Regions from separate parts of the Burkholderia vietnamiensis LMG 10929 genome, predicted to be linked through region 2. Evidence: riboswitches for the same ligand, from Rfam matches in the RefSeq annotation. Region 2 holds a riboswitch; the other holds the start of a gene.
What was found. Region 2 has a riboswitch for manganese ahead of AK36_RS08870 (sodium:calcium antiporter). Riboswitches for the same ligand answer to the same signal wherever they lie in the genome.
Positions count from the first base shown of each region.

Region 1: another riboswitch for manganese. It lies ahead of AK36_RS24310 (TMEM165/GDT1 family protein); the one in region 2 lies ahead of AK36_RS08870 (sodium:calcium antiporter).

Region 1 covers NZ_CP009631.1:3,180,742-3,185,153, reverse strand. The annotation lists gene pepN (aminopeptidase N) at 1-401, opposite strand, end outside; gene AK36_RS24315 (DUF4136 domain-containing protein) at 588-1,289, shown strand; gene AK36_RS24310 (TMEM165/GDT1 family protein) at 1,354-1,926, opposite strand; yybP-ykoY riboswitch at 2,021-2,142, opposite strand; gene guaD (guanine deaminase) at 2,235-3,551, opposite strand; gene AK36_RS24295 (adenosine deaminase) at 3,995-4,412, opposite strand, start outside.
Region 2 covers NZ_CP009630.1:2,015,282-2,019,693, forward strand. The annotation lists gene AK36_RS32780 (hypothetical protein) at 8-247, shown strand; gene AK36_RS08865 (ExeM/NucH family extracellular endonuclease) at 508-2,319, opposite strand; yybP-ykoY riboswitch at 2,536-2,671, shown strand; gene AK36_RS08870 (sodium:calcium antiporter) at 2,814-3,824, shown strand; gene AK36_RS08875 (glutathione S-transferase C-terminal domain-containing protein) at 3,868-4,412, opposite strand, start outside.

The DNA.
Region 1 (4,412 bases), on a different replicon from region 2:
TAGGTGATGCGGCGAAAGCCTTCGGCTTCGCACTGCGTGAAGAAGTTGCCGCTCGAGACGTACAGGCCCGACAGCGTGGTGTTCTGGTCCGGCGCACATGCGCTGTCGAGCGTGAGCTCGAACGCGTCGGGCACGTTTTCGACCGTCAGCCCGTGTTCGTGCGCGCGCACCGCGCCGTACGGCGCGCCGTCGAGCCGTGCGCCGAGGAAGTCGAGCGCTTCGCCCATCAGCTCGAGATGCGGTGCGGGCGCGGCGTCCGGGTTGCGGCGCACGCGCATCGTATTCCTGACGACCGTGCGAGCCGGTGCGAGATCGAATTCGAGTGCGACGGAGTCGATGAGGAAGGCCGGCGGCGTGTAGTCGGCGCGGCGGATCACGGTGGAGGAAGCGTTGTCGGACATGGTCGTCGAGGTGGGTGGAATGGGGATCGGGCCCGCGGCGCGGGCCGGGCGAGTCGGGTCATTGTACAAAGGCTTGCGCCCGCGTGCCGCGCGAACTTTTTGCCGGCTCGGGGAGTCCGCGTATCATCGGCATCCCGTGCGCTTCGCGCGGTGCGACGTGCGGGTGACGGATCGACGAGGATCGACATGAAACGCGAATGGATACGACGCGGTGCGGGCTGGGCGGCTGCGCTGGCCGTGGCGCTGCTGACCGGCTGCACCAGCTACGTGACGACGCAGGTCACGGCCTTCTCCGACTGGAGCGGCAGCGACGCGACACGCACCTATGCGTTCACGCGCACCGACGCGCAGAAGCAGAGCATCGAGCAGTCGACGTACGAGCCGATCGTCGCGAACGAACTGTCCGCCTATGCGTTCCGGCAGGTGCCGGCCGCGCAGGCGCGCTACCTGGTGGGGCTCAGCTATGGCGTCGGCAGCGATCTGGTGACGGTGCCGCAACCCGTCTATTACGACCCGTGGTTCATCGGTCCCGGGCCGTACTGGCGCGGCGGGCCCTGGGGGCCATGGGGCCCGTGGGGACCGATGCCGGCCGGCTACGTCGCGCAGACCTATCAGGTCTACGACTACACGCTCGGCATCCGCATCACCGAGCGTGCGACCGGCAAGGAAGTCTATAACGTGACCGCGCGCACCACCGGCGACAACGGTGCGCTGCTGTACGCGATGCCGTTCCTCGCGCGCAGCGCGCTCGCCGATTTCCCGCTGTCGAACGGCGCGATCCGCACGGTGCGGCTACCGGTCGACAAGCATGGCGGGCCGGCCGCGCCGGCTGCCAACGAGCGCGCGGTGCCGGCGGTGCCGGCCTCGGCTGCGGCGGTCGCGAAGTAAATAACGCGCGCGCCGCGCGGCCCACACGAGCGCGGCCGAGGCGCCGCGCCGCGGCCCGCTTGCTTCAGGAGCCGACGCCCAGCAACGCCAGCGCGCCGAGCACGACGAACAGCACGGCCGCGATGCCGTGTACCAGCTTGGTCGGCAGCCGGTGCGCGAAGCGGTCGCCCAGCAGGATCGCCGGCACGTTGGCGAGCATCATCCCGAACGTCGTGCCGGCCACCACGCCGATGTAATCGTGGAAGCGCGCGGCGAGTGCGACGGTCGCGATCTGCGTCTTGTCGCCCATCTCCGCGAGAAAGAATGCAACGAGCGTCGCGCCGAACACGCCGAGCCGCGAGCGCGTTGCGCTCGCTTCGTCCTCGTCGAGCTTGTCCGGTACGAGAATCCACAAGCCCATCGCGATGAACGAGAACGCGAGCGCCCAGCGCATGATCGACGGCGTGACGAGCGCGCCGAGCCATTCGCCGAGCGCGCCGGCGAGGCCGTGGTTCACGAGCGTCGCGGCTAGCACGCCGAGAATGATCGGCACGGGCTTGCGATAGCGCGCGGCCAGGACGAGCGACAGCAGTTGGGTCTTGTCGCCGATTTCAGCGAGAGCGACGGCGCCGGTGGAGATCAGGAAGGCTTGAGACACGTATGGGGTTCCACGGGCCGAGGTTGTGCGTGCGAGCGACGATTCGCCGCGCGCCGGGCCCTGATGCGGCGCGCAGTGAACCATCGGTCTCGCCAGGCCACGGTGGCTGCGTCCGCCATGGCCGAACGGCCAAGTCTGTTGACGGACGCCTCCGTCACGATGCGCGCCGGTGGCGCGGGACATCGAGCGGAGCGGCTACTCCCCAATGAGCGGCGAATTCTAGCACGGCAACGCGCGCGTGCGGCGCGCCTGCGGCTGCGCCGGCGCCGGCTGCCGCGTGGGCCGCGTCGGTGCCGGTGGCCGATGCGTCAGGCGGCAGCGCGACGTGCGGCGCCGCGCTCGTGCACGAGCCGGCCGGCCGCGTAGGTGCGGTACACCGCGCGATCGTCGCCGAGCAGCGCGAACGCGAACAGCAGCTCCTCGAGCGATTCCGCGCGCTGCGTGCGGCGCGCGAGCAGCGGCGTGGCCTGTGGGTCGAGCATGATGAAATCGGCTTCGCTGCGCGGCGCGAGCGTGCCGACCGTGTCGGCGAGATCGAGCGCCTGCGCGGCGCCGGCCGTCGCGAGCCAGAACATGCGCGTCGCGGTCAAGTGATGGCCGGACAGACGCGCGACCTTGTGCGCCTCGTTCATCGTCTGCAGCATCGAGAACGACGTGCCGCCGCCGACGTCGGTGGCGAGCGTGACGGGCACGTCGAATTCGCCGGCCTTGTCGAAATCGAACAGCCCGCTGCCGAGGAAGAAGTTCGACGTGGGGCAGTGCGCGACCACCGTGCGCGTGTCGGCCATCCGCCGGCGGTCCTCGTCGTCGAGGTGGATGCAGTGGCCGTACACGGCGCGCGGGCGCAGCAAGCCGTAATGGTCGTAGATGTCCAGATAGCTGCGATGGCCGGGGAACAGCTCGGCCGCCCATTTCACTTCATCGACGTTCTCGGCGACGTGGCTTTGCACGAACACGTCCGGATGGCGGCGCGCGAGTTCGCCGCAGGCTTCGAGCTGCGCTTCGGTCGAGGTCGGCGCGAAGCGCGGCGTGAGCGCATACATTTGCCGCCCGTTGCCGTGCCAGCGGCCGATCAGCTCGGCGCTGTCGTCGTAGCCCGACTGCGCGGTGTCGCGCAGGAACTCTGGGCAGTTGCGATCCATCAGCACCTTGCCGGCGATCATCCGCAAGTCGCGCGCGTCGCTCGCCGCGAACAGCGCGTCGGCCGACTGCTTGTGCACCGTGCAGTAGACGAGCGCGCTCGTCGTGCCGCACGCGAGCAGCTCGTCGAGGAAGAACTCGGCGACCTCGCGCGCATGGTCCGGATCGGCGAAGCGGCGCTCGGTCGGGAACGTGTACGTGTCGAGCCACGGCAGCAGGCCGGGCGCCGGCGACGCGATCATGTCCGTCTGCGGGTAGTGGATGTGCGTGTCGATGAAGCCGGGCACGATCAGCTTGTCGCGCAGGTCATGGACGATCGCGTCGCGCGCGAGCGTCGGCGCGAGTTGCGCATGTGCGCCATGCGCGACGACCTTGCCGTCGTCGACGATCAGTAGGCCGTCGGTCTCGTAACGGGCGGCCTGGCTCGACTGCGCCGGGTCGCCGTTGAAGGTCAGCAGCTGGGAACGGAAAGCGGTTTGCGTCATCACGAATGGTCCTGCATCAAGGTAAGGCGAACAGAAGAAAACGGTCGGTGCGGCCGACGGCATCGGTCGGCCGCGCGTGCATGTGCATGCGCATGCGCATGCGTGTCGCGACGACGAGCATGCACGCAGGCCGCGATGACGCGTACGCGCGGGAAGGGCGCCGCGGATAGCGCCGTGCTGCCCGCAGCCGGCGGCGTGCCCGCTGTTGCTCGCGCCGCCGCAGCGGGCCGCACGACGCACCGCGCCGGCGACCTTCGGTGCGCATCGGCGCGCGCGGCGGTTTCCGTCCGGCCGACGCATGCGGCGAGGTCCGGGCTCATGCCCGCCGGGCGCGTCGCGTGCGCTTCTTGCGCTCCGTGCGCCCGACTGAGCGCCGAGCCGTGCATCGCGAAGCGGATGTCGTTGCGGCGTTTCATCTGTCTAGCGAACCTCGATGCGGGCCGTCATCCGGCGTGCCAGTACGCGTCGAGCCGCGCGATCAGCGCGTCGCGCTGCGCGGCATCGACGAACGACGCTTCGAAGCCGTTGCGGATCACCGCGTAGACCTCGGCGTCCGTCAGCTGCAGGCCGTCGACCGTCGCGAAGTAGTTGTCGTTGACGTAACCGCCGAAGTAGGCCGGATCGTCGGAATTGATGGTCACCGCGACGCCGCGATCGAGCAGCGCCTTCAGCGTGTGCTTGGCCATGTCGTCGAACACGCACAGCTTCAGGTTCGACAGCGGGCACACGGTCAGCGCGACGCGCGTGCGCGCGAGCCGTTCGACGAGCGCCGCATCTTCGATGCTGCGCACGCCGTGGTCGATGCGGTCGACCTTGAGCACGTCGAGCGCTTCGTGGATGTAAGCGGGCGGGCCTTCCTCG
Region 2 (4,412 bases):
ATAGGCGGTGCTGCGCCGCGTTGTCAAAGATCATTCGGATATTAAAAAATCGCCGATGATGCAAACGGCCGTCAGTGTCTGGGATTTGAAAGACCGCGGCGCAGGCCCGCGTGGGCAGCGGCAGGAGAGCCGTTTCGTATTCGACGCGAGCGCCGTCACCCTTGTCGCACGGCGTTCTACGAAACGACGCATCGCGCGGCGAATGCTTTCAGATCGGCAAATCGTCTCTTTCGTTTTTATTATTTAAAACCGATTCGAATGGCGCGCTGATTTTAATCCGCGACCGCCCATAAAATACCGATTCAAATCGGTTTCAGGTTGGCGAGTGGAATTATTTACACGATGACGGAATCGCATCGCGAGCGACGCGGCATCGGCGACGCGGCTGAATGAACCGATATTCTCGTGAACCGTGGCGCATCGTATTGCGGATCGCCCGCGAATGACGCGGGCGACCCATGAAGCGGAGAAAATGGCGGCGATGTGCGGCGTCACCGCCGCCCACGCTCAGCGCGCGCGGCCCGGCAGCGCGATGTCGATCAGCACCGGATCGTGATCCGACGACCGATATGCATCGGGCGCGTAGTAGGTCTTCTGCTGGTCGGCCGACTTGTAGGCGAGCGTGTACTGCAGCGCGAGCGGCTCGTCCGCGTTGATGTGCCACTCGTGCACGGCCTTCACGTGCGCGGCGAGCGGCAGCGACGCGAGCGCGTGATCGAGATAACCGGCCTCGCCGTTGTACACGTAGCTGTACGCGTTCGCGCCGATCCAGCGCGACACGAGGTTGCGGTAGCCGCGCGATTCGAGCGTGCGGATCGGGTCTTCATGCGTGTAGCTGTTGAAATCGCCGATCAGCAGCGTGCCTTGCCCGGCGACGCCGGTTGGCGTGCCGGCCAGCCAGTCGGCGAGTTTCGCGGCCGCACGCGTGCGCGTCGCGTTCCAGCAGCCCTGGCCGTCGCCCTGGTCGAGGTCGTCGTTCGCCGCATCGGGGCAGTTCTTCGACTTCAGATGATTGACGGCGATCGTCAGCGCGTGCCTGCCGCCGATGCGGCGGAACGATTGCGCGAGCGGCTGGCGGTTCCGCTCGTCGATCGCCAGCGTCGCCGCGCGGCCGACCGGTTCGACCGTGCGGCTGTCGTAGATCATCGCGACCGCGATCGCGTCGCCGCCCAGACGCGACGTGCCCGGATCCACCACGCGCCAGCGGCTGCCGAGCTTCGCCGCGAGCTGGCGCACCGCGCCCAGTTCGCCGTAGCCGTTGTTCTGGATCTCCATCAGGCCGATCACGTCGGCATCGAGCGCCTGCAGCGCGCTGACGATCTTCGCCTCCTGACGCTGGAATTCCTCGTAAGTCTTCGCGCCGCGGTTGTTCGGATCGTCGAAGCCGCCGCCCAGCCCGTTGCCGTTGAAGTAATTGAGCACGTTGAACGACGCGACGCGCAGATTCGAGTTCGGATCGCGCGCGGGCGCGCGGGTGCGCGGGTTCGCACGCGCGTCGAACGCCGGCGCGGCCGCGCCGGGCAGCGGCTGCACGCGCCACGCGCCGTAACGCACCTCGAGCACGCCGTCGACGCCGCGCACCGTGTAGCCCGAGCGCAGCGTGTTCGCCGCCGACAGCGCGGGCGCCGGATACGGGACGCTCGCCGGGTTCTGCCGGTTCGAGCCGTCGTCGAGAATCAGCCGGTTGCGCGCGTTCGCGTCCATCAGCGTGCGCGCCTGCGCCGGCGGCACCACGCTCGTCGGCGTGCGCAGGCGGCCGTTGCTCAGCAGCACGCTGCCGTAGCGGCCCAGCTCGTAGTTGTCGGTGACGGTCAGCGTCTGCGGCAGGCGCACGCGCATCCCTTCATACGCGGCGAACGCGGCCGGGTTGTCGACCGGCAGCGTCAGCGTCGCCGGCGTGACCGTCTGGCCGTTCGCGCACACCGCGATCGCGCCGGCCAGCGTGAGCTGCGTCTGCCCGTATTTCTCTTCGACCTTGCCGGTCACGTGAACGAGATCGCCGGCCGTCGCGCGCGTCTTCGGCGCATAGACGAACAGCCCTTCGGACACGCCCGGCTGATTGCGCCGCTGCGCGTCGGCCTGCTGGACGAAGAAGCCGCCGAAGCCGTCCGCGCCGCCGAAGTCGGCGGTGACGACCGCTTCGATCGACACGTTCTGGCCGGCGAGCGGCGACGGCGCGCCGGGCCCCTGGATGTCGGCGATCGGCGTCGTGCTGCCGCCGCAGTTCGCGCTGACGGGCGCGGCGGTGGCGGCAACGACGGGCGCGGCGAGCGCGGGCAGCAGCAGGAGCGGCGCAAACAGGCGAAGTGTCGAGCGCATGACGGGAAACCCGGTTGTGAGTGTGCCGAAAGCTTAGCCGCGGTCGATGACAGTTGTTAGTAACCAAACGACAGATGGATGTAATGTGCGGCACGGCGCTTGCTCCGCGATACGGTACGCACGTTCGTCGGCAGCCGGCCCGCCGTGCAGGCCCGAATGCAGCCCCGAGCGCATGCCCGCACCAGCTTGCCGAAAGCATCGGGCTCGGCTAGACTGCCGTTCGTCTTTGGGGAGTAGCCTGCTTTCCGCTCTGGAAAGCGAACGTGTCAACATACTCGGCTTGCGGCCGTGGCGCGTTCGGCCGAATCGGCTTGGCGAGACCATCGACGCATCGCGCCGTTCCGGGTCGGACGTCGGCAGATGCGTCATGGTTCGTCAACGTCCGACCACGGAGCCCCCATGTCCTTCGTCCCTTTCCCGTCGCGCTTCGTCCGCTTCCGCCATCCCGCCAACGCCAACGCCAACGCCAACCCGCGCGCGTGCGGAGGTGCCGCATGACGTTGATGCTCGTCGAACTGGCGTTCATGCTGATCGTCATCCTGATCGCCGCCGAACTCTTCACCAATGCGCTCGAACATCTCGGCGAACGCCTGAAGATCTCCGAAGGCGTGACGGGTTCGCTGTTCGCGGCCGTCGGCACCGCGCTGCCCGAGACGACGGTGCCGCTGCTCGCGCTGATCGGCGGCACGTCGAACGCCGCGGTGAACGAGGAAATCGGCGTCGGCGCGATTCTCGGCGCGCCGCTGATGCTCGCGACGCTCACCACCTTCCTGATGACGCTCGCCGTGATCCGCTCGCGCGGCGTGACCGGCACCATCGCACCCGAGCGCAGCGGCTTCGTGCGCGACCTGAACTACTTCATCGCCGCGTTCACGCTCGCGACGGTCGCGATGTTCGTCCCGCATCACGTCTGGGCGGTGCGCGCGATGCTCGGCGCGATGCTGGTCGGCATCTACGTGATGTACGTGGTGATGACGCTGCGCGCGTCGACGCAGCTCGTCGACGCCGGGCACGGCACCGAGGCGCCGCACACGATGTTCCTGTCGCGCACCGGGCTGCCGACCAATCTGGCGACCATCGCGCTGCAGCTCGCCGTCGGCGTCGCGCTGCTGGTCGGCGGCGCGAAGGGCTTCATTCACGGCGTCGACGGCGTGTCGCAACTGCTCGGCATCTCGCCGCTGCTGCTGTCGCTGATCATCGTGCCGATCGCGACCGAGCTGCCGGAGAAGGTCAACAGCGTGCTGTGGATTCGCCGCTCGAAGGACACGCTCGCGTTCGGCAACATCACCGGCGCGATGGTGTTCCAGGGCACGCTGCTGCCGGCGATCGGCATCATGCTGACGCCGTGGGAGCCGCGCGCCGAAGTGCTGACCGGCGTGGTCATCACGCTCGCGGCGGCAGTGTGGCTGCGCGTCAATGCGCGGGCGCGCGGGCTCGCGATCTGGGCGCTGCTCGCGAACGGCGCCGGCTATGCCGGCTATCTGTACGTGACGCTCACGCGTTGAATGCGCGCGGGCCTCGCCATTCACGCCGGGGCCCGCGCGTCGGTCAGGCGGCGTTCGCCAGCCCGTCGGCCTGCAGCACCTGCTGTACGGCCGCCCGCGCCCGCACACGCTCGTACCAGCTGCGCAGGTTCGCATGGCGGCTCAGGTCGATGTCCGCGTCGTACACCGAGCGCAGCCAGCCGGCCTTGCCCCAGCCGGTCAGCGCGAACAGATACGCATCGGCGATCGTGAAGGTGTCGCCCGTCAGATACGTGTGGCCGTCGAGCTGCCGGTCGATCCATGCAAAGCGGCTGTCGAGCTTCCGGCGCACCGGATCGACGTATTTGCCCGCCTGTACCGCGTACAGCAACGGAATGAACCCCTTGTGGATCTCCGTGCCGAGGAAGTTCAGCCATTCCATCAGCCGGTAGCGCGCGAGCGCTCCGTATGCCGGCGCGAGTCCGGCTTCGGGGCGCCGGTCGGCCAGATACTGCGCGATCACGGGGCCTTCGCGCAGCGTGGTGCCGTCGTCGAGCACGAGCAGCGGCACGTAGCCGAGTTCGTTCACGGCACGATAGTCGCGGCCATCGTCGAACCGATGCCGGCGCG